DNA from 2 places in the Yersinia hibernica genome. Region 2 is predicted to be linked to the other one. Evidence: predicted binding sites of a transcription regulator. Region 2 holds the regulator's gene; the other holds the start of a gene.

Region 1 (15,247 bases), 1.3 Mb from region 2:
CCGCAATGGATAAAACAAACCCTGCTAACATAATTAGTTACAGTAAATGAAACTATCTTTACGCCCGCTTTACTGGTGAGAATGAGACTAATCTTGCTACTCTCCCCCAGCACAATTCGGTGATGCTCGCAAAACAGTGAATGACACAATAAAAAATAAGTCATGTGGTGGTCACTCCTCTTGATCAAATCCGCATAGCATTCTAAATTAATAGAGGTAAGCCGAATTAATCGTAAGTAATAGCCTTAAATATGAAAAATCCTATTTAATAATGGTTATTTTATTGCCATACAGTGTTATTGAAAGATACCGGTCTTAATAACTTCACGGCATGTTAACTCGCCGGTTTAGTTGATAAACCTCGTTAAATTTGATTTTTTTGATTCAAATCATACCAATAGTCACTGAGGAATAAATGTCATCGCATTTTTTGCAACAATGCTAGGGCGTTAATGAATTAATCTTGCCACCATAAGCGAACAATTAATGAACAATGAAATAGCTGGGGACTTCTCCTCAGAGTGTTACCCGGTTTCATTACTCAAAAATGTTATCAAAAATAATATTCGTGAAATTGAAGAAAGTTTAGTTTCTGGGTTAACGTATTATTCTGAAAATGCCCAGTACACTCTTGGTTCATTAGAAATTATTGATATTTTCGCTTTGAAAGATAACTGTTATTCAATGACTTACTGTTATCGTTGGTATATCTTCAACCCATGTTTGGATATCAACACTGAAGAGTCAGTAACAAGTACTGTAACATTTATTGTACATCCCCAAAAAATCATCTTTGATATAATTAACAATGACAGACCTTCAACCGCTGACGAATTGTAAGATTAAGTAATAAAGTTGCGCGGTGAGCGGAGAAATGATTTATATTCATAGCAAGACAAGTTTATTTACTTTACCGATAAACTTCTGCATTTATATGATTACCGATCTACTCACATTGTGTTATCAACACCGAATTAAGCGTTTACGGAGGGGATGATATGGATGAGTACTCACCTAAGCGGCATGACATTGCCCAATTGAAGTTTCTATGTGAGAGTTTGTATGATGAAGGCATTGCTACCCTTGGTGATAGTCACCACGGCTGGGTAAATGACCCAACTTCTGCCGTAAACTTACAACTTAATGATTTGATCGAGCATATAGCTTCATTTGTGATGAGTTTTAAAATAAAATACCCTGATGACGGTGACCTTTCGGAGTTAGTGGAAGAATATTTAGACGATACATATACTCTGTTTAGTAGCTACGGAATCAATGATCCTGAATTGCGGCGCTGGCAAAAAACCAAAGAGCGTTTATTCAGACTTTTCTCAGGGGAATACATCTGTACCCTGATGAAAACTTAAGGGATAGTTTTCCTATATTATTTATATATTGAGAAGAAAAATTGCCATGACAAAAACTGACTACCTGATGCGTTTAAGAAAATGTACGACTATTGATACGTTGGAGCGTGTAATTGAAAAAAATAAGTATGAACTTTCAGATGATGAGTTGGAATTGTTTTACTCAGCAGCAGACCATCGCTTAGCTGAACTCACAATGAATAAACTTTATGATAAAATTCCACCTACTGTTTGGCAACATGTGAAGTAGTCTGCTTAACGCTGGTTAAGACACACAACGTTGAGCCGATCATTGCTATCGGCTTCAATGCAGCAGGCAGGTTATAAGTGTTTAATAGTAGATAAACGTCTTGATAGAACTAAGTGAAGCACGGTATTGAAGGTTATCTTTAATTCCGCGTTATTGCATACCTGTGCCTAGATGAAATTCTGTCAGTTATCAGGGCATTTATGGGATACTGTGCTTTTGCGCTATTTTATTTATTAGTCTCACCTGAATGCTAATAATTTAGAGATATTATTAATTATTTGCTAAAGCAAAATGCAAATAAAAACCCCACCAAGAAATAAATAAGAAAAATCTCATATCAGCATTCAGTAAAATGCTGATACTTCGTGCGCTTGCACAAAAGTGGTATTCATCTCCCGGTGAGCATCTAATCAGTAAAGATGGTAGATACCTGCCAGCTAGCAAATCAGCATAAAAAACCTTTGCTTTCAATCAACTACCCTTAGTGACATACCTGATTAATATTACTATTTTTACAATGCAGCAAGAAAAAGCACAAAGAAACCATCGAGTTAGCAGGGTATGAGAAACTGGTGGATTATAGAGTTATCGGCACGTGTTAATAGAAATAGCCGCCGTATTAATGGCCGCATATTAGAGATAAATGTTAAAAATAAATGTTATCCGTCGTGTCTTTATCATTTTCTGATTGAAAATTGCTCTTCTGCTCCCCCGCCACTCACCAATAAATCAGCAAAAAGCGGTTTACTGAATTTGCCCCTATCAGGAGCGTATGAATTCTGTTTCGCTTGCAGCTATCAAAAAAAACCAGAGGAATTACCCTCTGGCCTTTCGTTTTGGTCAATCCGATAATCGCTTAATACTTTAACGTTAACCTAACTCTAAATGGACGTTAGGTTAATGGACTGATTATTTTATCTGATACACATATAAGCCGCACTTTGGTTACCAGCAGAATGCACTAACCCTGAGTCTGCATGGAAATCCTCACCAGGAGTTGACGTCCACATAAAACTTGTTGCTGGGAAGTCGCTGTAATTATGCAGATTTCCCCATTCCCCAACGAAAGTACCAATGCTGCGTGCTAAGCTCCCGGTGGATACTTCATTGCCTTCAGGTAATCTCATCCCTTGAGCAATGCAGGCGTTATTCGCGACCGACCAAGCCACAGTAGATGTATTAAACTGGCCGACCCAAGAGTCTAACTTAAACTGATAAGTGAATACCTTGCTCTTGTCTTGTTTCCAGGCAGCAGTGATGGTTACGGTTCCCGTGGTGTCATTATCAAGATTAACCAAACCTGAACTGCTGACACTGACGTTGGCATCGCTACTTGTCCACTCATAGTCGCTATTGCTGGCAGCATTGCCGTGCGGCGCTATCTGGAAGTTGGCATTTTTAAACCCTTTAGTTGGGAAACCACTGTTAATACTGAAGCCGCTATAAGCATTCACTGGTGTATTCAGTGATGCTTTCGAGAAGTCAGGATAGAACGTAACGTCTTTATCATGAGAGCTGCTGACACCCGCAGTGTTAGTCATTGCAGCGGTTACTGTACTGATGGTGCCGCCGACATTAGTCATGGTGAGGTCAGTCATGGCTTTACCATCAGCCCCGGTTTGCACTGAAGCTGTTTTTACCGTGACACCATTGGTGGCGCTGAAAGTCACCGTCATGTTAGGCACTGGATTGTCCTGCTTGTCCAGCACGATAGCTTGTACCCTGTTGGTGCCGCTGCCCGCGGTTTGATTATTGACTTCCACAGTAAAGCTATCAGCGGTAATCGTTGCGGTAGCTGCATCAGGGATAAAGCTCACATTCACCTGTTGTTCTGCACCATTAAGGCGCGCTGTTACCGCATAACTACCTGCCTTGGCGCTAGTGATTTTCGCTGTTGCCACACCCTGGTCGTCGGTGGCGGTGAACTCACTAATGGTTGCATCGCTAACCGTGCTGAAAGCGACACTGATATTAGGTACGGTATTACCGAACTTATCGACAACTGTCAGTTTTACACTATTGGCGCTGCTGCCATCGGCAGGTTGGCCGTCAGTAACCAACTGCAATTTATGTTCAGCACTCCCGCTCAATGTGGCACTGCCAGCATCGGCGATAAAGTTCATATCAACCTGTTGTGTTTCACCATTGAGTTCAGCTTTAACGGTATAACTAGCAGCCTTAGTGCTGGTGATTGTTGCCGTTGCTACCCCTTGGCTATCACTGGTTGTTGTCGCCACAATGTTAGCATCGGCATCAACGGTGAAATTAACTGTAACCCCAGACAATTTATTGCCATAAGCATCAGCCACTACCGCTTTCACTTGGTTCGCCGCAACATTGTCAGCTAAGCTGCCATTAGTCACCACTTGCAGGCTATTGTCTTGTAAGGTCGCACTTGCCTCATCAGCCACCATGCTCACTTTCGTTTTGACATCATTTAGCTGCACACCATTAATCTGGGCGCTAATATTCACCAGTTGTGGTTTACTGCCGGCGGTAAGTGTGGCTTGATAAACACCAGGAGCCGACTCGCTGATTTGAGTTATCGAATGCTCGACACTTGGCAATGGCGCGGCACGTGCAACTCTGGCGCGTTTTACGTCAGGCAATTCTGCCAATTCAAGTGAGAATGTCAGTTCATCAGCAATACCCGTAATCGGCTGGTTATTATTGTCCTTGATATTAAGTGCAATAACACTGCTCGCCACGGCATTTGCTGGCAGGGTTGCTGGTGAAGCTACCATATTAGAGGTATCGGCATTCACACCATAGTCATCTACGACGATATCGCTGTATGCAACCGGAGAAGCATTACCTTGGGTATCGTATGCGATGGCGCTGATACGATAAGTATTATTCCCCTGACCACCCGGTAGGTAGCTTGGCAATGTTACCTGCCAATTATTGGCGCTGCCGGTCATTTTCCCGCCAGCCAGCGTCAATGCACTGGTTTCCCACTCAATACGATCCAGACCTTGCTGTGCCGTAGCATTTGCCACTAATGGCATGGTTTGTCGGGCAGAACCACTAACACGTGCGGGTAACTCCAGGGTCACCACATTCTGCTTACGATACTTCATAACAATCTGATTATTACGATCGACCAGATTATAGCGGCTGCCAATCAGGCTACGTTTAATGGCAACAGTATTAGGATCAAGCTGGTGTGCCAGCGGGGTGCCGAATGCGTAGTTAAAGCCAAGATTTAAGCGGGTGTCATTCATTCCTGCGCGCCCCATCTTGTGGTCGACGCCAACAGTAAATAAAGGAATTGGGGTATAATTCACCCCCATAGTAACCGCGAGTGGGTTTTTCTGACGATTATCAACACCAAACAAACCAACTTCATCACCAAAATATTGTTCATAAACCAACTTACCCCCCAATTGTGGCAATGCGGGTAAATAAGCTTCACTACGTATATCAAAGCCGTTCGCGACTTTTTCATCATATTTATCAAGGTCTGGTGAGTTTTTCCAACCACTCACGCCAAAGTAACCGTTGGCGGCCAGGTTAATAAAATCACGGCCATATTCCGCTCCGACGCCAATACGGGTATGGCTATAGCTAGCATCATGATCAACAAACAAGTTATAGCCCAGCATTTGCTCGGCAAAGAAATGACGCTGGCCCAGACCAAAGTTCAATGTCACGCGGTCATCAATGTAGCGACCGCCTAATTGAGTGAAAGTCAGCAAATTTGGGCTATCAGTCAGTGGCAGCAATACATCTAATTGACTGCCTTTAAGGCTCAGTTTTTCATCCAGATTAAGTTGTACTTTCGCACTACCAAACTGGTTAAGCCACTTTTGCACCGCTTCATTACCTGCACTGGTAGCTGTGCCGCGCGCAATGGAACTTGCTTGCTTGGCTGAGTCACCGTCAGCCAATACTGATGCCAGACGCGTTGCCGCATTAGCCGTAGTTTGTTCAGCCTGAGAACTCGAGGCGTCAACGGTTTCAGCCGCCATGACTGCTGGGGTAAAAGCAATACTTAAAGGAAATACTGCCTGGATTACAATATTTGCCCAGACGACCGATTTCGCAAGGCGAGTTCTATTTAGCTGTTTGGTTTGATGTGGTGGTGATACGCGATGGAGTCTCATACTTATTTATTTACACTCTATAAGTCAATAATTAAAAATATTAAATATCAAATAACAACAAGCGCTTATTTGTATTATATTTCTGAATTACGCGGTATTACCCCACATATCAAACACGGGAAATCCGCCATAAAAATGGTGAAATTACTGAGGTGATTGAAACCGGTGAGTGAATATCTATTGATAAGAGATAAAAACAGTCATATTAAGGCTCGTTGCGACTAACACCCAATACCAAAACCCAAGAGGTAATATGATTGATTTAATGACTTTTATTTATAAAAAACACTTACTTTATTTCTATCACGACAAAATCATTACGACACCAGCTTGCCTGGAGTAGATTACAAGAGGTACATTTATAACACCATAGATACATCTAAGTTACAAAATTGATGGCGCTATTAAACATCATATTGCAGATTATATATATAGGATCATAAGAGCCTCTTTCGTAGGAAACATCCTACAATAGGCCGAATTTAAGATTTTGTCTTATTTCCGGCCTTGTTACAGAGAACATCTAGATGTGTGATTTCTGCTTACTTATTAGCCAATATAACTCATCATGAACGTATTCAAAAATCGAGATTAAAGGTTAATGGCTGCTGGTCAAATCTTTAGTATATCATTGATAAAATAGGATATATTATAGATATTATTTATCTCAATGGCGTAACAAACAACAAAACTGCCTACCGGTTTTTGGCGATATTTTAAGCAACGTAAAACATCGGTAGATATCCCGATTTATCAATACGGACAAAGCTTCAACATATGGATGGGCACTGACATTACTGAAAAAATAAGAAAAATGCCCATTAAATGTTAAGCATTAGCAGATTAAATACCGAAATAATGTAAGTGATTGGACCACAGAAATCCTAAGCGGATAACTAGCACCCTTTAATGGCGTGTAAATACAGCTGGAAATAGCCTTTGGACTAACTCGAAGATTTAACGCAAAAAAAATAAGGGGAAATAGAAAAAAAGGTAAGGGATAATGATGATTCAGGAAATTAAAAACTGAAATTGTGTTTTAAGTGGAATAACACAAGTAGGATAACCTGCAAAATCAATAATAAAGTTGGTTCATATGTACCACATTCTAAATGTAGATCCAGGATGGTGCAGCGGACCTGCAAGTCATTTTGAGTTCCGGTATTTAAAGTGTACCTACCAACTCAATCAGGAAACATCGGCACTTTTCCCATAGCGGTTATATGTAATTGTTGTATTGGAATACCCAAGTAGCTAAGAGGTTAATTATTCTGTAACACCATGTTCGTGAAAGTAGCCGCTGCATAATACCATTGTGATAAAAATGATGAAAAAGCTGGAGGCTATCCATTGGTGCGGTAGAAAGGTTGTGAGGAGAAATACGAATTTTGCGGCATTTCTGCGGCGTCAGATAGACTCTGAGCTAGCACCAAATACCGTGACAGGAAAGCATGATTAGCGCCATAAATGATACACAAAAATTGTATCACTGCCGTTTCAATGCAAGAAACAAGTGGATAACATGATAAATATCATGCAGTTAGCTGAAATGGTGGAGGCCCTGCCAGCTACATCCCGGCACACACCTCGCCTGCTGCGGCTGCTTCCTTCCGGACCTGACCGAGTTCACAAGTTAGTGTTGCGGGAGAACCAACAGGGCCTCCATTGACGTTAACGGCTCCTTATACTCTGGAGCGGTGGGCATTATCGGCCATGCACCATCAAATAGCAAGGCACCACCAGCTAACCGGTGGTTTATTGCCCAGCTATTTGATGATGAGTGCAGAATTTATTTTCTTCTGGCAAAAAAAGCCCTGATGATATTATTTGTTCCTATCGCCTCGTGCCAAGAACAGAAAATAAAGAGGATGCTCAGAACCCAATGACCGAGCCAAGCGACCCGCAAATTATCGACAGCTTTCGCCAGCGTGTATTTCAGGTGGTTGCAGCTATTCCCTACGGGCAAGTGACCACCTATGGCGATATTGCCCGACTAATAGGCTCCCCCAGAGCTGCTCGTCAAGTTGGAGGCGTTCTTAAACGCTTACCAGAAGGGTCTACCTTACCCTGGTATCGCGTCATTAATCGCCATGGCGAAATATCGCTAATTGGCGAGGATTATCTCAGGCAGAAAAATGCCTTATTAGCGGAGGGCATTGAAATTAGCCCGACCGGGCGCATTGATTTACAGCAATATCGCTGGCGATACAGCTAGTTTCAGCGCCACAGAGCCATACTCTGTAGCGCATAAAGCCGCTCAAAAAGTTACTGTATCGTCCCTGTGCCTGTCATTGTTGCTGCGGGCGCAGTTTCAATGGCCACAGAAGTGACAGGAACCAGTAGCAGGTTAACCTGAGTGCCAGCACCATTGTTAATCACCTCCTGAATGGTATCTGTGATGAACATTAGCTGGCCATTATGGGTAATAGCGGCGCTCACAATTATACGGGCATTTGGTTGAATTTCTGCTGGGTTAAACGGCAATGCGAAGCTAAAGGGAGCCTGCTTGCCTTCAGTGCGAATCGCTTTCTGCGCAATAACCCGTGTCGGGGCATCAGCCAGTGAAGCATCCGACAGCGTAACCGTGACGACGGCATCCGGCGGCAATGCAATGCGCTCGCGGATATTCACTGCCCCCTGTACGGCTGGTTGCGCAATAGGTGCAGCCGCCTTTGTTGTTCCCGCGGGCACCGGGACATCAACACCTTGATGAGCACAGCCGGCCAAACTGATGACCAATGCTGCCCCACCCGCTATCTGCCAGAATTTTATTGATTGCCAAGGTTTCATAGGTCGCACTCCTTCTTATTATTAAGATGCGAGTTATTCACAAAAAAGCTCGCGATTAATAAGTGGCTTCAACCACCTAGCCTGCTAATTATAGCACAATATGCTACCACTTACTGATTCCCCCCTGATTGAGCCATTTATCAGACGATTCCTGATAAAATGACGTGCAATTGAGTGACCGTTTCACCGCAATATATTGACGACCCCCCGCTGGATTCAGCACACTGTGCATGAACTCAATCATCAGGGGCCACAGCATGAGCCAGGCATTAGAAAAACTGCTCGATCTACTCGATCTGGAGAAAATTGAAGAGGGAATTTTCCGGGGCCAAAGTGAAGATCTGGGCTTACGCCAAGTATTTGGTGGCCAGGTTGTTGGTCAGGCAATTTATGCGGCAAAACAAACGGTGCCCACTGACCGGGTGGTTCATTCATTTCACAGCTATTTTTTACGCCCGGGGGACAGCAGCAAACCCATTATTTATGACGTAGAAACATTACGCGATGGCAACAGTTTCAGTGCACGTCGGGTGAGTGCGATTCAGAATGGTAAACCTATCTTCTATATGACGGCGTCATTCCAGAGTCAGGAAGATGGCTTTGAACACCAAAATACCATGCCGGATGTTCCCGCACCGGAAGGGTTAATATCTGAAACGGATATTGCCCGCCAATTTGCCCATTTGATCCCCGAAAAAGTCAGGGATAAGTTTATCGGCCATCAGCCGATTGAAATGCGCCCAGTGAAATTTCACAACCCACTGCAAGGCGAGAAAGCAGAGCCTAGCCGCTATGTCTGGTTCCGCGCCAATGGCAAATTGCCGGAGGACTTCTCGGTTCATCAATATTTGTTGGGTTATGCATCTGATTTTAACTTCTTGCCGACGGCCCTACAGCCTCACGGCATTGGTTTCCTTGAGCCGGGGGTGCAAATCGCCACAATCGATCACTCCATGTGGTTCCACCGCCCATTCCGTCTCGACGATTGGTTGCTGTATGCCGTAGAAAGCACCTCAGCTTCAGGGGCTCGTGGCTTTGTTCGCGGCCAAATCTATAACCGGGCGGGGGTTTTGGTTTCCTCGACAGTGCAAGAGGGGGTTATTCGTTTGCATCGATAATGGCAAAAATATCAGGGGCGATGTTTCCATCGCCCCTGTTGCTATCATCATTATTATTAATTTTACTGCCAGTGAGAACTTATTGGCATGCTTAACTTACTGATTGTATGCATTTTCGCCGTGGCTGTTCACATCCAGACCTTCGCGTTCTTGCTCTTCCGGAACTCGCAAACCCACCAGCAAATCGGCAATTTTGTAGGCAACGAAAGCAACCACACCAGACCAGACCAAACAGACTCCCACGCTGAACAACTGCACCCCGACCTGATGGCCCATCGTGACGCCAGCAGCATAACCTGTGCCGCCCAATGAAGCCGATGTGAAGACACCGGTCAAGATACACCCGACAATCCCGCAGACGCCGTGGACACCAAACACATCGCAGGTATCATCCACTCGCAGCCATTTTTTCAACAGCACCACCCCCCACAAGCCGGCAACGCCACCAATCAAACCGATAATCAGTGCGCCACCAACCCCGACAGTACCTGCAGCTGGTGTAATCGCCACCAAGCCGGCGATACAACCTGAACAGGCACCTAATAGTGATGGTTTGCCGCGTAAAATCCACTCAGCAAATACCCAAGAAAGAATGGCACCCGCTGTTGCGACAACGGTGTTCACGAAAGCAAGTGCAGCAATTTCGTTAGCGGCGCTGGCAGAACCGGCATTGAAACCAAACCAGCCGATGTACAGAATTGCCGTCCCCGTGAATACCATCGGTAAGTTGTGCGGTTTGAACGCCTCTTTACCAAAACCGGCGCGTTTGCCCAGTAAGTAGGCTCCGACCAAACCGGCAATCGCGGCATTAATATGCACCACAGTCCCACCAGCAAAGTCCAGTGCGCCGTCCAGTGCCAAGAAGCCGCCTCCCCACACCATGTGCGCCATTGGCAGGTATGAGAAAGTGAACCACAGCACAGCAAAAATAAGTACCGCCGAGAAACGGATACGCTCAGCAAATGAACCCACGACCAGAGCCACGGTGATACAGGCGAATGAGGCCTGGAATACCACATGGATATATTGATAGAAGGTGCCGCTCAAGCTCGTCAGGCCGATGCCTTTGAGCATCGCCATGTCAAAGCTGCCGAAAAATGCATTACCCGCGCTAAACGCTAGGCTGTAACCATACAGAATCCATAGAACACAAATCAGGGCAAAACTCACCATGACCTGGGTCATCATCGACAATACGTTTTTGGAACGCAGCAGGCCACCGTAGAACAGGGCAATACCGGGTACCGTCATAAACAGCACCAAAGCGGTGCAAATCATCATAAAGGCATTATCGGCTTTGTCAGCGACAGCGGGTGCTGCGGCCATTGCCAAAGAGGGCAGCATTGCTGCCGAACTTAGGCCCAACACGGATAAAAGTTTTTTCATTATCAACCCATCCCTATTCACTAAATTTGAGCCTGCAAATTACAGTGCTGCTTCGTCTGTTTCGCCGGTGCGAATGCGAATAACACGTTGCAATTCAGCAACGAAAATTTTGCCATCACCAATTTTGCCGGTATAGGCGGCCTTGCTGATAACATCAATGACTTCATCCAATTGATCATCAGCAATGGCGATATCAATCTTCACTTTAGGTAAGAAATTGACACTGTATTCCGCTCCCCGATAGAGTTCTGCATGCCCTTTCTGGCGACCAAATCCTTTTACTTCGGTGACGGTCAACCCCTGAATACCTACAGAGGACAAGGCTTCACGCACATCCTCCAACTTAAATGGTTTGATAACCACGGTAACCAGCTTCATATTTGCCCCTTCTCGATTTAAGTCGAATTCATGTCTGCCACGAAATACTTATCTGCCATAAGACACTTACCTTTCTCAAAACAAGTAAAGCAAAGGCTATGCCATAAATAATATTTACGCGTATTTAGTCTCGAAAAGGCGAATTGAGGGCAGTTGGGATGGGCCCCCCAAAAGCTTTATCGGGGGATAAAAAAGAATGAACAGTTTTTGTGCACTAAATTAGTGCGACGCGCGTCACAAAAGTGCGCGAAGAGGTTCCTGCGCTATTGCTTTGCTTGATTATGGTGCGGCCCATCTAGAGCAGGAATTAACCGGGTGAATGCCTAAACAGGAAAGTCAAAAAAACTGGAAGGGAAATAGAGAAGCCCATGGGGCCGCGTGACCCCACAGATGACTTTTTAACTTACGGCGGTTTCAACTTGATCAATAGCCGCTAAATCTTCACTGACTAATTGCAACTGGTACATTTGATAATAGCGCCCGTGTGCCGCCAGCAGCGCTTGATGCTTACCTTGCTCAACAGCCACTCCGCGGTGCAAGACCATAATAGTATCGGCATCAACAATCGTCGAAAGACGGTGCGCTATCACCACCAGCGTGGTGTTTTTCCGGATTAACTGTAATGCCCGCTGGATGGCCTGTTCCGTGCCCGAGTCAATATTCGCGGTTGCTTCATCCAAAATCAGGATTTGTGGTGCCTGAACCAATACCCGAGCCATGGCCAAGAGTTGTTTTTGCCCCACTGACAATGTATTGCCCTGCTCCCCGAGTAAGCTGTGCAAACCATCCGGCAGTGCATGGACTAATGGCGCCAATTGCACAGTTTCTAGTGCATCCCAAACTTGCTGCTCACTGATGTCACGACCTAGCGTCACATTGGCAAAAAACGAATCCGCTAATACCACCGGGTCTTGCTGCACCATCGCGACACCCTGTCGCAGTGTTTGATGTGATAATGTGGCCAAAGGCCGCCCGTCAAGCAAAATCTCGCCCTGCTGTATTGGGTAATACCCCATCAACAAGTTTGCCAACGTGCTTTTGCCACTGCCGGTGTGGCCAACCAAGGCGATAAACCCGTGTGAGGGCACATCAAGGGCGATATTTTGCAGCACCATTTTATCGTTACGATAAGAAAAACTGACATTATTAACCTGAATACGGCCACTGGTTAGCGGGCGGTCATCAGTACCGTAGCCTTGCTGGGCGCGATCCATCAGCTCGAAAATACGCTCCCCGGCAACCACGGCCTGCTGCATAATCGACTGCTGCGATGTCAATTCAATTAATGGTTCATTCAGCCGACCCAGATAATTAATGAATGCATACAGCACCCCGACACCCACTGAACCCTCGGGGCTGAAACCAAAAAGCAGCAACAAACCACACAGCACCATGGCAGAAAATAGGCTCAACAGCGGACGTAGCAGGAAGCCCTCCAGACGCAACGTTTGCATCCGCGCCGAATAATGGGCACGGCTAGCCGCCTCCATTCGCTCACCAAAGCGGGCCTGCTGACGGAACTGCTGGATAACACCCATGCCATTAATGACTTCATTAAAACCATCATTAATATCCGCCAAATAAGCTCGAACTCGGCGCACTACTGGGGTGCTATAACGCTGATAAATGGTCATTACCACCAACACTGCTGGGAAAATACAAATCGAAATCAGCGCCATACGCCAATCCAGACTGAACATTGCCACCAGCATCGCACCAATTAACGCCGCACTTTTCAATACCGTGGACACCACCATCACATACAAATCTTTTATCACTTCAGTGTCATTCGTCACTCGGGAAATCAATTGCCCGACAGGTTGGGTATCAAAAGCACTGAGAGGCTGGCGTAACGCCGCATCCATAACTTCAATACGCAACCGCTGAACAACCCCCACGGCCGCGCGATTAAACAGTAATGCCTGAAAATAGTGCAATGCAGCCGCTAACAATTGCAGCAGCAGATAAGCGAGCGCCAACCCACTGACTAACCCCAAAGGTAATGTGCCTTTCGCCACCACGTGATCAATGAAATAACTAATTAACAATGGGCCACTGACCTCTGCGGCGGCGGCAATCCACAACATCAATACCGCTAATCCTAGTGGTTTACGATATGGGGAGCCGTAGGAAAGCAGGCGTTTTAGTGTCGGCCAAAGCTGTTGAACTTTACTCATCGGTTTGGGCCTCCGACTCACCGTCATCCAAGGCAGCCTCCAATTGTTGATAGCGGTACATTTCCCGATACCACCCAGATTGATTAACCAATGTGTTATGGCTGCCGCGCTGCATCACGCCACCGTGTTGCATGACCAAAATTTCACTGGCTTCAGTTAAGGCTGAAAGACGGTGGGCGCTGATAATCACAGTGCGATGTTCGCCCCACTCCCGTAAGTTTTTTAAGATTTCATGTTCAGTCTGACCATCAACCGCTGAGAGCGCATCATCAAGGATCAGAATCTCTGTATCCAGTAGCAGCGCCCGAGCAATGGCAATACGCTGTTTTTGCCCACCGGATAGCATCACCCCGCGCTCACCCACCTCGGTGTCATATCCTTGAGGAAGGCGTAAAATATCTTCGTGCACACTCGCCAAACGCGCCGCCCGTTCAATCTGCGCCTGGGTCGCCGCCGGTTTCCCCAATGCAATATTACCGGCGACCGTATCAGAGAATAAAAATGGCGTCTGACTGACCACCGATAAGCGCCCACGCCAGTCATGCAGCCGGATATCTGGCAGCGGATGCCCTTGATAACAAATTACGCCATCATCAATATCAAATTGCCGTTGAATTAATGCCAACAAGGTACTTTTACCCGATCCCGTCGGCCCGCATAACCCCAGCATCTGCCCTGGTGCCAATGTCAGAGACACATCATGCAAAGCGGGTTGCTCAGCTTCTGGGTAATAAAAATGGCGAATATTCACCGCCAAAGTGCCACGGTCGCTCGATAACGCGACCTTGCCGTCTTTCACCACTGGCGCTTCTTCCAACAGGCTGCGGATACGGCTATAAGCCGCGCTACCCCGCTCTACGATATTGAACATCCACGCCAATGCCAGCATCGGCCAAATCATCAATCCCAAATACATCACAAAACTGGTTAGCTGCCCCAGAGTGATACTGTGATTCACCACCATCCAACTGCCGCCGCCAATAGCCAATAAATTTGCAATACCGATAGCAATATAAATCGTCGGGTCAAAACGGGCATCAATACGGGCGACATACATATTTTTGGCTCCCGCTTGTGCGGCAACCTGCGCAAATTGCTGCGACTGACTATCTTCCAAACCAAAAGCTTTAATCATGCGAATGCTAGTGAGGCTTTCCTGCGCCTGATTATTGAGACTCGAAAAGGCCCCTTGCGCTGATTTAAAGCGCTGGTGCAGTTGGTCACCATAATATTTGATGACCACCGCCATGACCGGCATAGGCAGCAATGATAAGAGGGTCAATTCCCAACTGATTTGGGTGCTCATAACAATCAATACCGCGCACCCCATCACCAGCGAATCCACCAGCGTCAAGACCCCCTCACCGGCAGCAAAGACCACTCGGTCGACGTCATTTGTCGCACGCGCCATTAAATCACCGGTACGGTGACGTAAATAGAATCCAGGAGCTTGTTGACTAAGTTGACGATAAAATTTCGCACGCAACTCGACAGCCAGCTGATAGGAGGCACCAAACAGTAAAACTCGCCAAACATAACGCAACAGATAGACCACGATAGCCGTCACCAGCATCACGCCTATCCATACCAATAACATATTGGTCGACATCTGTTTTGTACTGATGCCATCGACAATGACCCCGACCAATTTGGGCGGGAGTAATTGCAAGATAGC
Region 2 (15,247 bases):
GGCGATAACACTATTAATCATTGGTTTGGTGCTACTGGTGTACGGCGCCGATCGATTAGTTTATGGCGCTGCCGTGTTATCGCGTTCTTTCGGAATCCCGCCACTGATTATTGGGATGACGATTGTCGGCATTGGCACTTCGCTACCGGAACTCATTGTATCAGTCACGGCGGCATTGAATAACCAAACAGATATGGCGGTCGGGAATGTGCTGGGCTCTAACATTACCAATCTATTACTGATTGTTGGTGGTGCCGCCCTGATACGCCCCCTGACCGTGCGCTCAGAAATTTTACGCCGCGAATTACCCTTGATGTTGCTCGTGACCGTATTATGCGGCTTTTTGCTGGCAGATAACCATCTGAGCCGAGCGGATGGCGTTATTTTACTCTTGGCGGCGGCCGCTTTTATTATTCTGATGCTAAAAATTGCCCGCCTGGCTCACGCGCAAGGAAATGATATTCTTACCCGCGAGCAATTGGCAGAGTTACCGCAAGACAGCAACAATACCGTCGCATTATTGTGGCTGGTGCTGGCATTTATTATTTTGCCGCTGTCAGCCAAAATGATTATCGACAATGCCACAGTCATTGCCAGAGTCGCAGGGGTCAGTGAACTGGTTATCGGGCTGACGGTCATCGCCATTGGCACCAGTTTACCTGAATTGGCCACATTCATCGCCGGGGCTTTAAAAGGTGAAGATGATATGGCGGTCGGTAATATTATCGGCTCAAACATTTTTAATATTGTTATTGTGTTAGGTGTCCCCGCATTGCTGTCCCCGGGGGATATCAACCCCGAGGCTTTCCAACGAGATTACTGGGTAATGCTCGGTGTCAGTATAATATTCACGGTGCTGTGTCTGGGGCGTAAACATCGAATCGGCCATATGGCGGGCGCTCTGTTATTATGTGGGTTTATCGCGTATCTCGCGGTGCTATTTTGGCTGCCCTTAACTGCGGCCTAACCCATGTTGCCTACCAACATTGAGCGGGAACCAAGTATGTTTTCTTCTGATTTACAGCCACATGTGGATTTACAACCCAGAGTTGATTTCCAGCAGGCCGGTAAACAAGTGCTACAAATTGAGCGCGATGGGCTGGCACAGCTCGACCAATATATTAATGACGATTTTACCAAAGCCTGTGAAGCCATATTTAACTGCCACGGCAAAGTTGTCATTATGGGAATGGGTAAATCTGGCCATATTGGGTGCAAAATTGCCGCCACCTTTGCCAGCACCGGCACGCCGTCATTTTTTGTCCACCCCGGCGAGGCCAGCCATGGTGATCTGGGTATGATCACACCGCAAGATATCGTGCTCGCCATCTCCAACTCAGGGGAATCTAACGAAATTCTTGCCTTGATCCCTGTTCTTAAGCGTCAGAAAATTCAGCTTATTTGTATGAGTAGCAACCCAGAAAGTACCATGGGCAAAGCGGCTGATATTCACTTGTGCATCAAAGTGCCGCAAGAAGCCTGTCCCCTGGGATTGGCCCCCACCACCAGCACCACCGCCACATTAGTGATGGGCGATGCCCTCGCCGTTGCCCTGCTACAGGCACGGGGCTTCACTCCGGAAGATTTTGCTCTTTCCCATCCGGGCGGCGCACTGGGGCGCAAGTTATTGTTGCGAATAAGCGATATTATGCACACCGGTGCCGACATTCCTCACGTCAGCCCTGATGCCACATTACGCGATGCATTACTGGAGATTACTCGGAAAAATCTGGGTTTAACCGTAATCTGTGACGACTTAATGATGATTAAAGGTATCTTTACCGACGGTGACTTGCGCCGGGTATTCGATATGGGCATCGACTTGAATAACGCGAAAATCGCCGATGTGATGACCAGCGGCGGGATACGGGTTCGTCCAACCATGTTGGCGGTGGATGCCCTCAACCTAATGGAATCACGTCATATTACCGCGGTGTTAGTCGCCGATGGTGACCAATTGCTGGGTGTGGTACATATGCACGATATGCTGAGAGCTGGCGTGGTTTAATTAAGGGCAAAATATGAGCAATACCGTCTATCTGGATACATGTTATGGGCCCGTGGCTAGCAGCGTCATACAGCGGGCGGCCAATATTCGCTTAGTGATTTGTGATGTTGACGGCGTCATGTCTGATGGCCTGATTTACATGGGTAATCAAGGCGAAGAGCTGAAAGCTTTCAATGTGCGGGATGGCTATGGTATCCGCTGCCTGATAACCTCTGGGATTGAAGTGGCTATTATTACCGGCCGCTGCGCCAAATTAATGGAAGACCGCGCCAACACCTTAGGCATTACCCACCTTTATCAAGGGCAATCTGATAAGCTGCTCGCCTATAACGAGCTATTAGTCGCCTTAGAGTGCCAACCTGAGCAAGTGGCTTATATTGGTGATGACTTGATTGACTGGCCGGTGATGGCGCAAGTTGGCTTATCTGTCGCCGTGGCGGATGCCCACCCATTACTTATCCCCAAAGCGCACTATGTTACGCACATCAATGGCGGGCGCGGTGCGGTACGCGAGCTATGTGATTTGATATTATTGGCCCAAGGTAAACTCGAGGGTGCCAAAGGATTGTCGATATGAGTAAAACAAGACTATGGATAACAATATCCTTAGCACTGATTGCTTTAGCCTTGATTGGCTGGAATTTTTCCGGTTTTAATCAAAAGGATACACAAATTGTGGCCGATGATAATGAACCCTCATCGCAAAGCCAACATACTGTGACGGTGGTTTTTAATCCGGTCGGGCAACTGAATTATAAACTGGTGGCGGAAGAGGTTCAGAACTTCAACACACAAGAGCTGACCTGGTTTACCCGGCCGGTGATGACCATGTTTGATGAAAATGCGGTCGCCACTTGGACAGTACGTGCAGATCGCGCCAAGTTGACCGATGATAAGATGCTTTATTTGTATGGTCACGTGGAGGTTGATAGCTTAACCCCAGACGCCCAGTTACAAAAAATTAAAACTGATAACGCCCAGGTTAATTTGATCACTCAGGATGTATCCTCAGACGATGAAGTTACCCTCTTTGGTATTGGATTTACATCTAACGGCATGAAAATGCGTGGTAACTTGCGGGATAAAACCGCCGAGCTGATTGAAAAGGTTAAAACCTCTTATGAAATCCAAAAATAAAATTCGTCATTTTTTGCTTGCCAGCTCACTTTTAGCCGCAAGCCTGCCTGCATTGGCTTTAACCGGCGATTCAGACCAACCCGTTCTGGTCGACTCGGTCAAACAAGCGTTAGATATGGCAGCGAATACCGTCACATTTACTGATAATGTGATTATCAAGCAAGGCACCATTGAGATTAAGGCTGATAAAGTCGTGGTGACTCGTCCGGGCGGTGATCAAAACAAAATGGTCATCGAAGGTTTTGGTAATCCGGTGACTTTCTATCAGATGCAAGACAGCGGCAAACCGGTCAAAGGCCACGCGCAGAAACTGCGTTACGAGGTTGCTAATGACTTAGTCATATTGACCGGAAACGCCTATCTGGAACAGCTTGATAGCAATATCAAAGGTGATCGCATCACTTATCTGGTGAAAAAACAGCAGATGGAAGCCTTTAGTAACAAAGGCAATCGCGTCACTACCGTGCTATTACCGTCCCAATTACAAGATAAAGGGCCAGCAGCGTCAGGCCAAAAGAAGAGTAAGTAATCATTTATGGCAACATTAATCGCAGAAAAACTGGCTAAGGCGTACAAAGGCCGTAAAGTGGTCGAAGACGTTAGCCTGACAGTCAAGTCCGGTGAGATTGTCGGCCTGCTTGGGCCGAATGGTGCAGGTAAAACCACCACTTTTTATATGGTCGTCGGCATTGTCCAGCGTGACGCCGGGCGTATTGTGATTGATGATGAAGATATCAGCCTCTTGCCACTGCATGAACGCGCCCTGCGCGGGATTGGCTATTTACCCCAAGAAGCCTCCATCTTCCGCCGCCTGAGTGTCTTTAACAATCTGATGGCGGTGCTGGAAATCCGTAAAGATCTCTCATCCGAGCAACGCCAAGAGCGGGCCGATGAGTTAATGGAAGAGTTCCATATTACTCATTTACGTGACAGTCTAGGGCAATCACTTTCTGGTGGTGAACGCCGCCGGGTTGAAATTGCCCGTGCACTGGCCGCGAATCCTAAGTTTATTCTGCTGGATGAGCCCTTTGCCGGTGTTGACCCAATTTCAGTTATTGATATCAAAAAAATTATTGAGCATCTGCGCGACAGTGGTCTGGGTGTATTGATTACCGACCATAACGTCCGTGAGACACTAGACGTTTGTGAGCGGGCTTATATTGTAAGCCAAGGGCATTTAATCGCTCACGGCACACCACAGGAAATTTTGGCTGACGAACAAGTTAAACGTGTTTATCTGGGTGAAGAGTTCCGTCTCTAATCTTCACTCGACAGCCCGTTTCGTCATCCATTAAGGAAAATTGATAACGTATTATGAAGCAAGGTTTGCAACTCAAGTTTAGCCAACAACTGGCCATGACTCCGCAGCTACAGCAGGCGATTCGCCTGTTGCAGCTTTCTACGCTAGAACTCCAGCAGGAGATTCAGTTAGCGCTGGAGAGCAACCCGCTGCTAGAGCAAACTGATCTTCATGAAGAGATAGAGGCCAAAAAAACGGTCGACAGTGAATCGCTCGACACTCGCGAAGCACTGGAACAAAAAGATATGCCGGAAGAGTTGCCGCTCGATGCCACCTGGGATGAAATTTACACCGCCGGTACGCCATCGGGCATGCGCAATGATTACAGTGACGATGAGCTGCCGGTCTATCAGGGGGAAACCACCCAAACACTGCAAGATTATCTGATGTGGCAAGTGGACTTAACACCCTTTTCCGAAACCGATGCCGCGATTGCGACCTCCATCGTCGATGCTGTTGATGAAACTGGCTATCTTACTGTGCCGCTAGAAGACATTCTGGAAAGCATGGGCGATGAAAACATCGCACTGGACGAAGTTGAAGCCGTACTCAAACGAATTCAACACTTTGATCCTATTGGTGTTGCTGCTCGCAATTTGCGCGAATGTTTATTGGTGCAGCTGTCGCAATATGCTAAAGATACCCCCTATCTTGCCGAAGCACGTTTGGTTATTAGTGATTATCTGGATTTGCTAGGCAACCATGATTTCCGCACGATGATCCGTTTAAGTCGGCTAAAAGAAGATACACTTAAAGAAGCCATTGCTCTGATTCAGTCACTCGACCCACGCCCTGGTCAATCTATTAATATCGGGGAGTCTGAGTACGTCATTCCCGATGTTTTGGTTCGTAAAGACAAAGGGCACTGGACGGTCGAGCTGAATGCCGATAGCATTCCGCGCCTGAAAATTAATCAGCAATATGCAGCAATGGGAAACACTACCCGCAATGATAGCGATGGGCAGTTTATCCGCAGTAATCTACAAGAAGCAAAATGGTTGATAAAAAGCCTTGAGAGCCGCAATGAAACGCTGCTGAAAGTGGCACGTTGCATTGTCGAGCAGCAAGTGGCCTTTTTTGAGAATGGGCCTGAATTTATGAAACCCATGGTGCTGGCAGATATCGCCCAAGCCGTGGATATGCATGAATCGACAATTTCCCGTGTGACCACGCAGAAATTCCTGCACAGTCCTCGGGGCATTTTCGAGCTGAAATATTTCTTCTCCAGTCACGTCAATACAGATAGCGGGGGTGAAGCTTCTTCTACTGCCATCCGTGCACTGGTGAAAAAATTGGTTGCGGCAGAAAACCCTGCCAAACCCCTTAGCGACAGTAAGCTGACCACACTATTATGTGAACAAGGCATTATGGTGGCACGGCGTACCGTCGCGAAGTACCGAGAGTCGTTATCCATCCCGCCGTCAAATCAACGTAAACAGTTGGTTTGACCTGAACTGAGAAGGAAGACACTATGCAGCTCAATATTACCGGACATCATGTCGAAATAACCGAAGCATTACGCGAGTTTGTAACCACTAAATTTGCCAAACTTGAGCAATACTTTGATCGAATTAACCAGGTGTATGTGGTTTTAAGTGTCGAAAAAGTAAAACAAATTGCAGAAGCGACGGTACATGTGAATGGGGGGGAGTTGCATGCAAGCTCAGAGCAGGAGGATATGTACGCCGCCATTGATATTTTGGTTGATAAACTGGCGCGCCAGTTGAACAAGCATAAAGATAAATTGAAGCAACATTAACCGATAAAGGTTCTACACTCGCTACATAGCCTGATGCCAGCAGAATATTCCACTGGCATCAGGCGTAAAACAGCGCTTAAGTGAAAAATGAGATGACCAACGATCCAGCATTGCAACTAAGCTCGGTATTAAATATCGAGTGCACCAAAAGCTCCGTACATTGCTCAAGTAAAAAACGGGCTTTGGAAATTATCAGCGAGTTAGCTGCCAAACAGCTCAACCTGCCATCACAGATCGTTTTCGATGCTGTATTAACCCGCGAACGTATGGGCAGTACCGGTATTGGTAATGGTATCGCGATACCGCATGGCAAGCTGGAAGAAGATACACTGCGCGCTGTCGGTGTATTCATTCGTCTGGAACAACCTATAGCTTTCGATGCTATTGATAACCAACCGGTTGATCTATTATTTGCCTTGTTGGTTCCAGCAGATCAATGTAAAACTCACTTACACACTTTGTCTTTAGTGGCCAAGCGATTAGCTGATAAAACAGTGTGTCGCCGTTTACGGGCGGCGCAAAGTGATGAAGAGCTTTATCAAATCATGACTGAACTACCGCCAGAAACAGCATAATCAGGCGAAACACCCTGCACTTCAAAAACGCAGGATATTGGCCAAAGTAATTAGAGTCACGGGTAGGCAGCAAGCAAATGAGTTCCGATGCGCTTACTCAAGTAAATGATTCGGGTGAAAGAGCGCAGCTAACACCCCTGTGGCTTCAAGTACACAGGGCACATAAGATACCAAGGGGAGTCACTCACATGGTGCTGATGATTGTCAGCGGCCGTTCCGGTTCAGGGAAGTCTGTTGCTTTGCGCGCATTGGAAGATATGGGCTTTTATTGTGTCGATAACTTGCCCGTGGTTCTGTTGCCGCAGCTGGCGAGTACCCTGGCCGATAGAAATATCTCTGCCGCAGTGAGCATCGACGTGCGCAATATGCCGGAGTCTCCTGAGGTATTTGAACATGCCATGACCCAACTGCCTGAGAGCTTCTCACCGCAGTTGCTGTTTTTGGATGCAGACCGCAATACCCTGATTCGTCGCTACAGTGATACCCGTCGCCTGCATCCGCTGTCGACTAAAAATTTGTCCTTAGAAAGTGCTATCGACGAAGAAAGTGCCCTACTTGAGCCATTGCGCTCACGGGCTGACTTAATTATTGATACCTCGGAAATGTCAGTGCATGAGTTGGCTGAGATGCTACGTACCCGCCTGCTGGGTAAACGCGAGCGCGAGCTGACCATGGTGTTTGAGTCCTTCGGCTTTAAACATGGCATTCCTATTGATGCAGATTATGTCTTCGACGTGCGCTTCCTGCCAAACCCACACTGGGACCCGAAATTACGCCCAATGACAGGTTTGGATAAGCCGGTTATCTCTTTCCTTGATCGCCATACTGAAGTGCACAACTTTGTTTACCAGACTCGCAGCTATCTGGAACTGTGGTTGCCGATGCTGGAAACCAATAACCGCAGTTACCTGACGGTTGCTATCGGTTGTACCGGTGGTAAACACCGCTCAGTCTATGTTGCTGAACAATTGGCCGATTATTTCCGCGCTCGCGGCAAGAATGTCCAATCACGCCATCGTACTCTGGAAAAGCGTAAATAAATGACTGTCAAACAGACCGTTGAGATCAAAAACAAGTTGGGGATGCATGCCAGACCCGCCATGAAATTGTTCGAACTGGTTCAGAGTTTTGATGCAGAAGTGATGTTACGCAATGACAGCGGCACCGAAGCCGAAGCCAGCAGTGTAATTGCACTGCTGATGCTCGACTCCGCCAAAGGCCGTCAGATTGAGGTGGAGGCCACTGGGCCTGATGAGATTCAAGCATTGGCGGCAGTGATAGAATTGTTTAATTCGGGGTTTGATGAGGATTAAGGTGCTCACTGAACCTCAACCGAGTCGGGCCGCCCAAGCCCCGCTCACTCTCCCCTCCATCCTTGTCGGCAAAATTCCTGATTGCGCTCAAGACCAAAACCATAGTTTTAGGTTTTGATGTTAAAAACACATTTGAGCAGTCGAGCAACTCCCCCTAATTAAAGATACTGCAAATCAAAACACACTAAGTAATCGTTTGCTAATCATAAAAAATGCGGCGTTTCCCTCTTGCAGAGAAATCCCACGCGAGTATAATTCGCCACAATTTGCCGGGAGATATGATGAAAAGTTGCTTGGATTTTGCCCAACATCGTCGTTTTGTTGAAAATGACCCGATTGATGGTCGACAAAATAGACTGCCAGCAGGCAGCCAGCTGCCATTCTTTCTCCCGTTGCTACACCGATCCTGAAAGGCCCCTCAATTGAGGGGCTTTTTTTTGTCTACTGATCGACGCCACATTCAACACCATGACAACTGATTAAAAATGAAGGTAGCCCGGGATCTCGGGTAACCACAGAGGAGAGAGCACATGGCCAACCCCTTGTATCACAAGCACATCATCTCAATTAATGACTTATGCCGCGAAGAGCTGGAACTGGTGCTGCGCACGGCCGCCAGTCTAAAAAGTCATCCGCAACCTGAGTTGTTAAAACACAAAGTGATCGCCAGCTGCTTTTTCGAAGCCTCCACCCGCACCCGTTTATCATTTGAAACTTCCATTCACCGCCTCGGCGCATCCGTTGTCGGCTTCTCTGACAGCAGCAATACCTCTTTGGGCAAGAAAGGCGAAACATTGGCCGACACCATGTCAGTCATCAGCACTTACGTCGATGCTATTGTCATGCGCCACCCGCAAGAAGGAGCCTCCCGTCTTGCCGCCCAGTTCTCGGGGAATGTGCCGGTGGTCAATGCCGGGGATGGGGCCAACCAACACCCCACTCAAACACTGCTCGATTTATTCACGATTCAGGAAACCCAAGGGCGGCTGGATAACATCAATATCGCCATGGTCGGTGACCTAAAATATGGCCGCACAGTGCACTCATTGACACAAGCGCTGGCTAAATTCAATGGCAACCGCTTCTTCTTTATCGCCCCGGATGCACTGGCAATGCCAGCTTATCTCCTGGAAATGCTGGCAGAAAAAGGTATCGAATACAGCCTGCATGCCAGCATTGAAGAAGTGGTGCCAGAACTAGATATTCTCTATATGACCCGCGTACAAAAAGAGCGCCTTGACCCCTCTGAATACGCGAACGTCAAAGCGCAGTTTGTCCTACGCGCGGCTGATTTGAATGGCGCACGAGATAATCTCAAAGTGCTGCACCCACTGCCGCGTATTGATGAAATCACCACTGATGTTGATAAAACGCCTTATGCCTACTATTTCCAACAAGCGGGTAATGGGATTTTTGCACGTCAGGCGCTGCTGGCACTGGTATTAAACGCAGAATTGGCTCTTTAAGGGGATTGAACATGACTCAGGATTACAAACTACAGGTTGAAGCGATTAAATGCGGCACCGTGATTGACCATATTCCGGCGCAAATCGGTTTCAAATTGTTGTCGCTGTTCAAACTGACCGCGACTGACCAGCGCATTACCATCGGGCTGAATTTACCATCTAAGCGCTCAGGCCGTAAAGACCTAATTAAAATAGAAAATACCTTCCTGACAGAGCAACAAGCCAACCAATTAGCGATGTATGCACCGGATGCCACTGTCAACCGCATCGATAATTACGAAGTGGTGAAGAAGCTGACACTCAGCCTGCCAGAACAGATTGATGCTGTCCTCACCTGCCCAAATAGCAACTGTATCAGCCACAACGAGCCCGTCGACTCGAGCTTTAAAGTGAAGGCCATGCAGGGTGAAATCCACCTGAAATGCAAATATTGCGAGAAAGAGTTCGATCACCAAGTGGTGCTACAAGCGGATTAACACGACAAACTGGCTCATTCCCAACTCGGATGAATACGGCTGTCCGTAAATATTTACAGCCGCCGGCTATCAGCAAACTTCGTCCGAGTGGGTTGCCGTAATCGCCCTCATCTTTATAATGGTGGAGAGAATTCTTACCCCGACCATTACACGTAAACCAGGAGTCTACATGTCACGCATTATCAGCACAGAACTCGCCCCTGCCGCCATTGGCCCTTATGTCCAGGGTGTTGATCTGGGCAACATGATCATCACTTCCGGCCAGATCCCGGTTGATCCTAAAACGGGCTTGGTAGCCGATGACGTATCCGCTCAAGCGCGTCAATCACTGGAAAATGTGCAAGCTATCGTCGAAGCGGCTGGCCTGAAAGTTGCCGATATCGTGAAAACCACAGTATTTGTTAAAGATCTGAATGATTTCAGTGCTGTTAATGCCACTTACGAAGCATTCTTCGCAGAACATAATGCCCCTTTCCCTGCGCGCTCATGTGTGGAAGTCGCCCGTCTGCCAAAAGATGTCAAAATCGAAATCGAAGCTATCGCAGTACGCCGTTAATTCTGCTGTTGTTGCCTCTACGGCTGGTGATGACCGGCCGTTTTTTATTGTTATCCCGCCAATTTCCCCTCTCTTTCTCCATGCGCCATTGCAGACCATCATCAGCCGGCCAAGGGAATTCTCTGCTCAGTCATAAAGCACCCTGCTCACTAATTGCACCCAAATAGTGCTGAAATCGCTCTAATCCCCCTGATTTTGCCTGTTTGCAGAGCTGGCACAGTTTATGCGTTACCTCATACACAGCCTGTTCTGTTAGCGAGGTGATAATGCTGAACATCGACCTTTCCGTATCCAGATTTTTCGATGAAATGTTACTGGCTGAGGGGAAACACCGAGGCCATTACGACGCCTACTGGCAATGGTTACAAGCCGCAGATCAGCTGACCATCGCGCGTAAACGCGAGGAAGCTGCACTGCTGTTTCATCGAGTGGGCATTACCTTTAATGTGTATGGTGACGATGACGGCGCGGAGCGGTTAATTCCATTCGACAGTGTGCCGCGCATTATTCCCGCCAGCGAATGGCAGATGCTTGACCGTGGCATCCGCCAACGTGTTCAGGCGCTAAATGCATTTCTGCATGATATTTACCACAATCAGCATATTCTCAAAGCTGGCATTATTCCGGCCGAGCAAGTGCTGGCTAATGACCAATATCAGCCCTGTATGCAAGGGGTGAATTTGCATCGAGACACCTACGCACACATTATTGGTGTGGATATGGTGCGTAATAGTGATGGCCTTTATTACGTGCTGGAGGATAACTTGCGCACACCTTCCGGCGTCTCTTATATGCTGGAAAACCGCAAAATGATGATGCGGCTCTACCCGGAACTGTTTGCTGAACAGCGCATTGCACCGGTTGAGCGCTACCCTTCCCATCTGTTGCAAACACTGCGCGAGAGCACGCCAGTTAATGATCCTATCGTCGTGGTGCTCACTCCTGGCCGCTTTAACAGTGCTTATTTTGAGCACAGTTTCCTGGCTCAGCAGATGGGGGTCGAACTGGTCGAAAGTGCTGATCTGTTCGTCAAAGAAGGGGCGGTATTTATGCGCACCACCGCTGGCCCTTGCAAGATTGATGTTATCTATCGGCGAGTGGACGATGCATTTCTCGACCCACTGGCTTTCCGCCCTGACTCCATGCTGGGGATCCCAGGGCTGCTGTCAGTCTATCGGGCGGGCGGAGTGGTATTAGCCAATGCTATAGGTACCGGCGTGGCAGATGATAAATCTATTTATCCCTATGTGCCGGAAATGATTCGTTTTTATCTCTCCGAAGATCCTATTTTGGCCAATGTTCCCACCTGGCAATGCCGCCAACCGGCTGAACTTTCTTATGTATTAGCCAATCTTGAGAAAATGGTGGTGAAAGAAGTTCATGGTGCTGGGGGCTATGGCATGTTAATTGGCCCGGCGGCGACACAAGCTGAAATTGGCCAATTTCGCCAATTACTGCTGGCACGGCCGCAAAACTATATTGCGCAAGAAACTCTCGCGCTCTCCACCTGCCCGACATTTGTTAACAGTGGGCTAGCCCCACGCCACATTGATTTGCGCCCCTTTGCCTTATCTGGTGCAGAGATTCGCTTGGTTCCCGGCGGATTAACTCGCGTGGCGCTGGGCGCAGGTTCGCTGGTGGTTAACTCCTCACAAGGCGGCGGAACCAAGGACACTTGGGTATTGGAGGATGATGCATGCTAAGCCGAACAGCCAGTGAACTTTATTGGATGGCCCGCTACCTCGAGCGGGCAGAAAATATTACCCGGGTATTGGATGTCACTAACCGATTATCGATGATGCCCGGCAGCAGTCGCGTGAATTTTGATTTACTGGTGCCCCTTAGCTTGAGTAATACTCAGGCGCTGTTTGCTGAGCACTATCCGCAGGTTTCCATGACCCACCTGCTGAACTTTTTCGTGCTCGACAGCAACAATCCTAGCAGTATTTTCAGTTGCTTACAGATGGCGTGGAATAACGCCCATGCAGTACGCGGCAGTTTGTCGTCTGAAGTATGGGAAAGCATTAACGCCACTTGGATTGAGATGAAGCAGTTGCGCCGCCAGGGGATCAGTGCCGCGGGGATTGATGCATTTTTTGACTGGGTTAAGGAGCGCTCACACCTGTTCCGGGGGGCCGTGTATGGCACATTGCTGCGCAGCGATGCACTCTATTTTATTCGGCTGGGCACCTTGATTGAGCGCGCGGACAGTACCGCCCGCCTGTTAGATGTCAAAAATCAATTATTGGATAGCGACGATGACCCGGTGCGCGAATATTACCGGATGGACACCCTGCTACGGGCCGTCAGCGCCCGCGAGGCTTACCACAGTTTATATAAGCAGCAACTGAGCCGCGAGGCGATTGCTGAGTTACTGATTTTACGCAATGAAATCCCCCGCTCGCTATTGGCTTGCGTCAACGATATGGAACAGCAGTTGGCATTAATTGGCGGGGTTGCCAACCAGCCGCGGCGTTTGGTCAGTATTTTGCTGGCCGAGCTACGTTTTAGCAGCATCACGGATGTCATGGCCGATGGCCTGCACATCTATTTGATGGATTTTTTAGGCCAGATAAATGCTATATCTGACAGCATCCGTCAAACCTATCTGGAGGTCCAATGAGACTGAATGTCGATCACAGCACCCACTATACTTATGCTCAATTGGTGCAGCACAGCACGCAGTATCTGCGCCTGACCCCGCAAGATTCAGCCCATCAGCGGATTTTGTCTTGGCAATTAACTTTACCGGAAAATGCCATTTGCACCACTGATGCCTTTGGTAATGTGCTGCATGTGCTGACATTGGATAAGCCGCATCAGGCCATTACCATACAAGCTCAGGGGGTGGTCGAGATTGAAGATAATGTCGAAGATGACAGTGGCGACCACCTCTCGCCCCTGGTGTTTCTACGCCACAGCCCGCTAACCCAACCGGATGCCGCTATCCGCCAGTTTGCTTTAGGGTATTGTCAGGGGGCTACCAGCGCAGGTGCTCAGTTAGATTGTCTGACTCAAATGATGGGGGAGTTACTGGCTAAAATGCCCTACAGCCCTGGCACCACCACAGTACAAGACAGCGCTGCGCAAGCTTTCGCCGCCGAACAGGGGGTGTGTCAGGATCACACTCACGTCTTTCTCGCCTGTTGCCGCAGTTTAAATATTCCGGCGCGCTATGTTAGCGGCTATCTTTATACAGAATCCTCCAGTCATGTGGCGACCCATGCATGGGCAGAAGTGTGGCTGAATGGGCATTGGCAGAGTTTTGATGTCACTAATAATACCTGCAAGCCAAATCAGCATTTAAAACTGGCCGTTGGTATAGATTATCTGGATGCCTGCCCGGTGCGCGGTATTCGCCGGGGCGGTGGTTATGAAGATATGCAAACCATTGCTGCTGTGCATATGTTAGCTAACCCGCGACAAGATATGTCGCAATAAACCTGCTGCTGACGGCTAATAACCTAATAGATAAGGGTATGTATTATGACCTACTGTGTGGCCATGCGGCTGTCATCCGGGCTCGTGTTTGCTTCTGATTCCCGCACCAATGCCGGGGTGGATCATATTTCCACTTTCCGTAAATTGCATCTATTTCAGCAAGATGGCGAGCGAACGCTGGTGGTGCAAAGTGCGGGCAATCTTGCCACCACACAGAGCATTGTCAGTTTGCTACAACGCCGGTGTTTAGACGCCGAACAAACCAACCTGATGAATGTGCATTCGATGTATGAAGCAGCCACGCTATTGGGTGAAACGGTGCGGGAGGTGATTAATCGGGACAGTGGTGCGCAGCAAAACAGCGGCGGAACTGATTTTAGCTGTAACCTATTATTGGGCGGCCAAATTAAAGGTGAAGAATTGCGGCTGTTTCATATCTATCCGCAAGGCAATTTTATTGAAGCCACACCAGACACGCCCTACTTCCAAATTGGTGAAAGCAAGTATGGTAAACCCATTATTGACCGCGTGTTGGGCTACCATACAACCTTGGATCAAGCCATGCAATGTGCTTTGATTTCAATGGATTCAACCTTGCGCAGTAATTTGTCAGTCGGGTTGCCACTGGACGTGATTATCTATCCACGAGACAGTTTCAGCACCGCCCAGCAATACCGGATCACGGAAGATCACCCCTATTTTATGATGATCCGTAAAGGTTGGGGGGAAGGGTTGCTGAGTATTTTTTCTCAGTTACCGCCATTAAAACTCGGCGAGTAATCAAGGGATGAAACAAATCATCCCAGCAATACTAATCCCTTAACCAATACACGCCCTCATAAGGCCGCAGTGTCATCTCCTGTGGCTGGAAGGTGCTTTCGCCATAGCTGCTCAGCAACAACTGCCAGTGACCATCTTGTGCAATATCTGCCGGCCGCCAGGGTTGCGGCTTATCACTTAGGTTGGCGACCACCAGCAATTGCTTACCTTGCCAGCTACGTAAATAACACCATAAATCAGCACGTTGCGGGCATAAGTCCTGATAGTCACCAAAGGTGAACACGTCATGTTGCTTGCGCAGCGCTATCAGATATTGATAGGTATAAAACACCGAGTCGGCATCTGCCAATGCAGTTTCGACATTAATCTCATGATAATTATGGCAAGGTTCAATCCACGGCGTCCCTTGACTAAACCCGGCATTGTGGCTGCTATC

What was found. The regulator sigma-54, encoded in region 2, starts transcription at its own class of promoters, with help from an activator protein. The targets are predictions, from matches to a motif close to GTTGGCACANNTTTCGCTNT.
Region 1: the regulator sigma-54 is predicted to act here: its motif matches at 11,482-11,501, upstream of glnK (P-II family nitrogen regulator).

What each region holds. Positions count from the first base shown of each region.
Region 1 is NZ_CP032487.1:2,871,893-2,887,139, forward strand. It holds gene D5F51_RS13615 (hypothetical protein) at 487-840, shown strand; gene tomB (Hha toxicity modulator TomB) at 999-1,367, shown strand; gene ymoA (expression modulating protein YmoA) at 1,414-1,617, shown strand; gene D5F51_RS13630 (inverse autotransporter beta domain-containing protein) at 2,532-5,588, opposite strand; RNA gene ffs (signal recognition particle sRNA small type) at 7,283-7,379, opposite strand; gene D5F51_RS13640 (MGMT family protein) at 7,606-7,938, shown strand; gene D5F51_RS13645 (YbaY family lipoprotein) at 7,989-8,513, opposite strand; gene tesB (acyl-CoA thioesterase II) at 8,771-9,631, shown strand; gene amtB (ammonium transporter AmtB) at 9,728-11,017, opposite strand; gene glnK (P-II family nitrogen regulator) at 11,057-11,395, opposite strand; gene D5F51_RS13665 (SmdB family multidrug efflux ABC transporter permease/ATP-binding protein) at 11,794-13,572, opposite strand; gene D5F51_RS13670 (SmdA family multidrug ABC transporter permease/ATP-binding protein) at 13,565-15,247, opposite strand, start outside.
Region 2 is NZ_CP032487.1:4,219,903-4,235,149, forward strand. It holds gene D5F51_RS19805 (calcium/sodium antiporter) at 1-967, shown strand, start outside; gene kdsD (arabinose-5-phosphate isomerase KdsD) at 1,004-2,008, shown strand; gene kdsC (3-deoxy-manno-octulosonate-8-phosphatase KdsC) at 2,022-2,585, shown strand; gene lptC (LPS export ABC transporter periplasmic protein LptC) at 2,582-3,145, shown strand; gene lptA (lipopolysaccharide ABC transporter substrate-binding protein LptA) at 3,129-3,674, shown strand; gene lptB (LPS export ABC transporter ATP-binding protein) at 3,681-4,406, shown strand; gene rpoN (RNA polymerase factor sigma-54) at 4,460-5,893, shown strand; gene hpf (ribosome hibernation promoting factor) at 5,917-6,204, shown strand; gene ptsN (PTS IIA-like nitrogen regulatory protein PtsN) at 6,297-6,779, shown strand; gene rapZ (RNase adapter RapZ) at 6,968-7,819, shown strand; gene npr (PTS phosphocarrier protein NPr) at 7,820-8,092, shown strand; gene D5F51_RS22530 (hypothetical protein) at 8,267-8,473, opposite strand; gene pyrB (aspartate carbamoyltransferase) at 8,623-9,558, shown strand; gene pyrI (aspartate carbamoyltransferase regulatory subunit) at 9,570-10,034, shown strand; gene ridA (2-iminobutanoate/2-iminopropanoate deaminase) at 10,204-10,590, shown strand; gene D5F51_RS19875 (circularly permuted type 2 ATP-grasp protein) at 10,857-12,293, shown strand; gene D5F51_RS19880 (alpha-E domain-containing protein) at 12,287-13,213, shown strand; gene D5F51_RS19885 (transglutaminase family protein) at 13,210-14,031, shown strand; gene D5F51_RS19890 (proteasome-type protease) at 14,077-14,811, shown strand; gene treC (alpha,alpha-phosphotrehalase) at 14,843-15,247, opposite strand, start outside.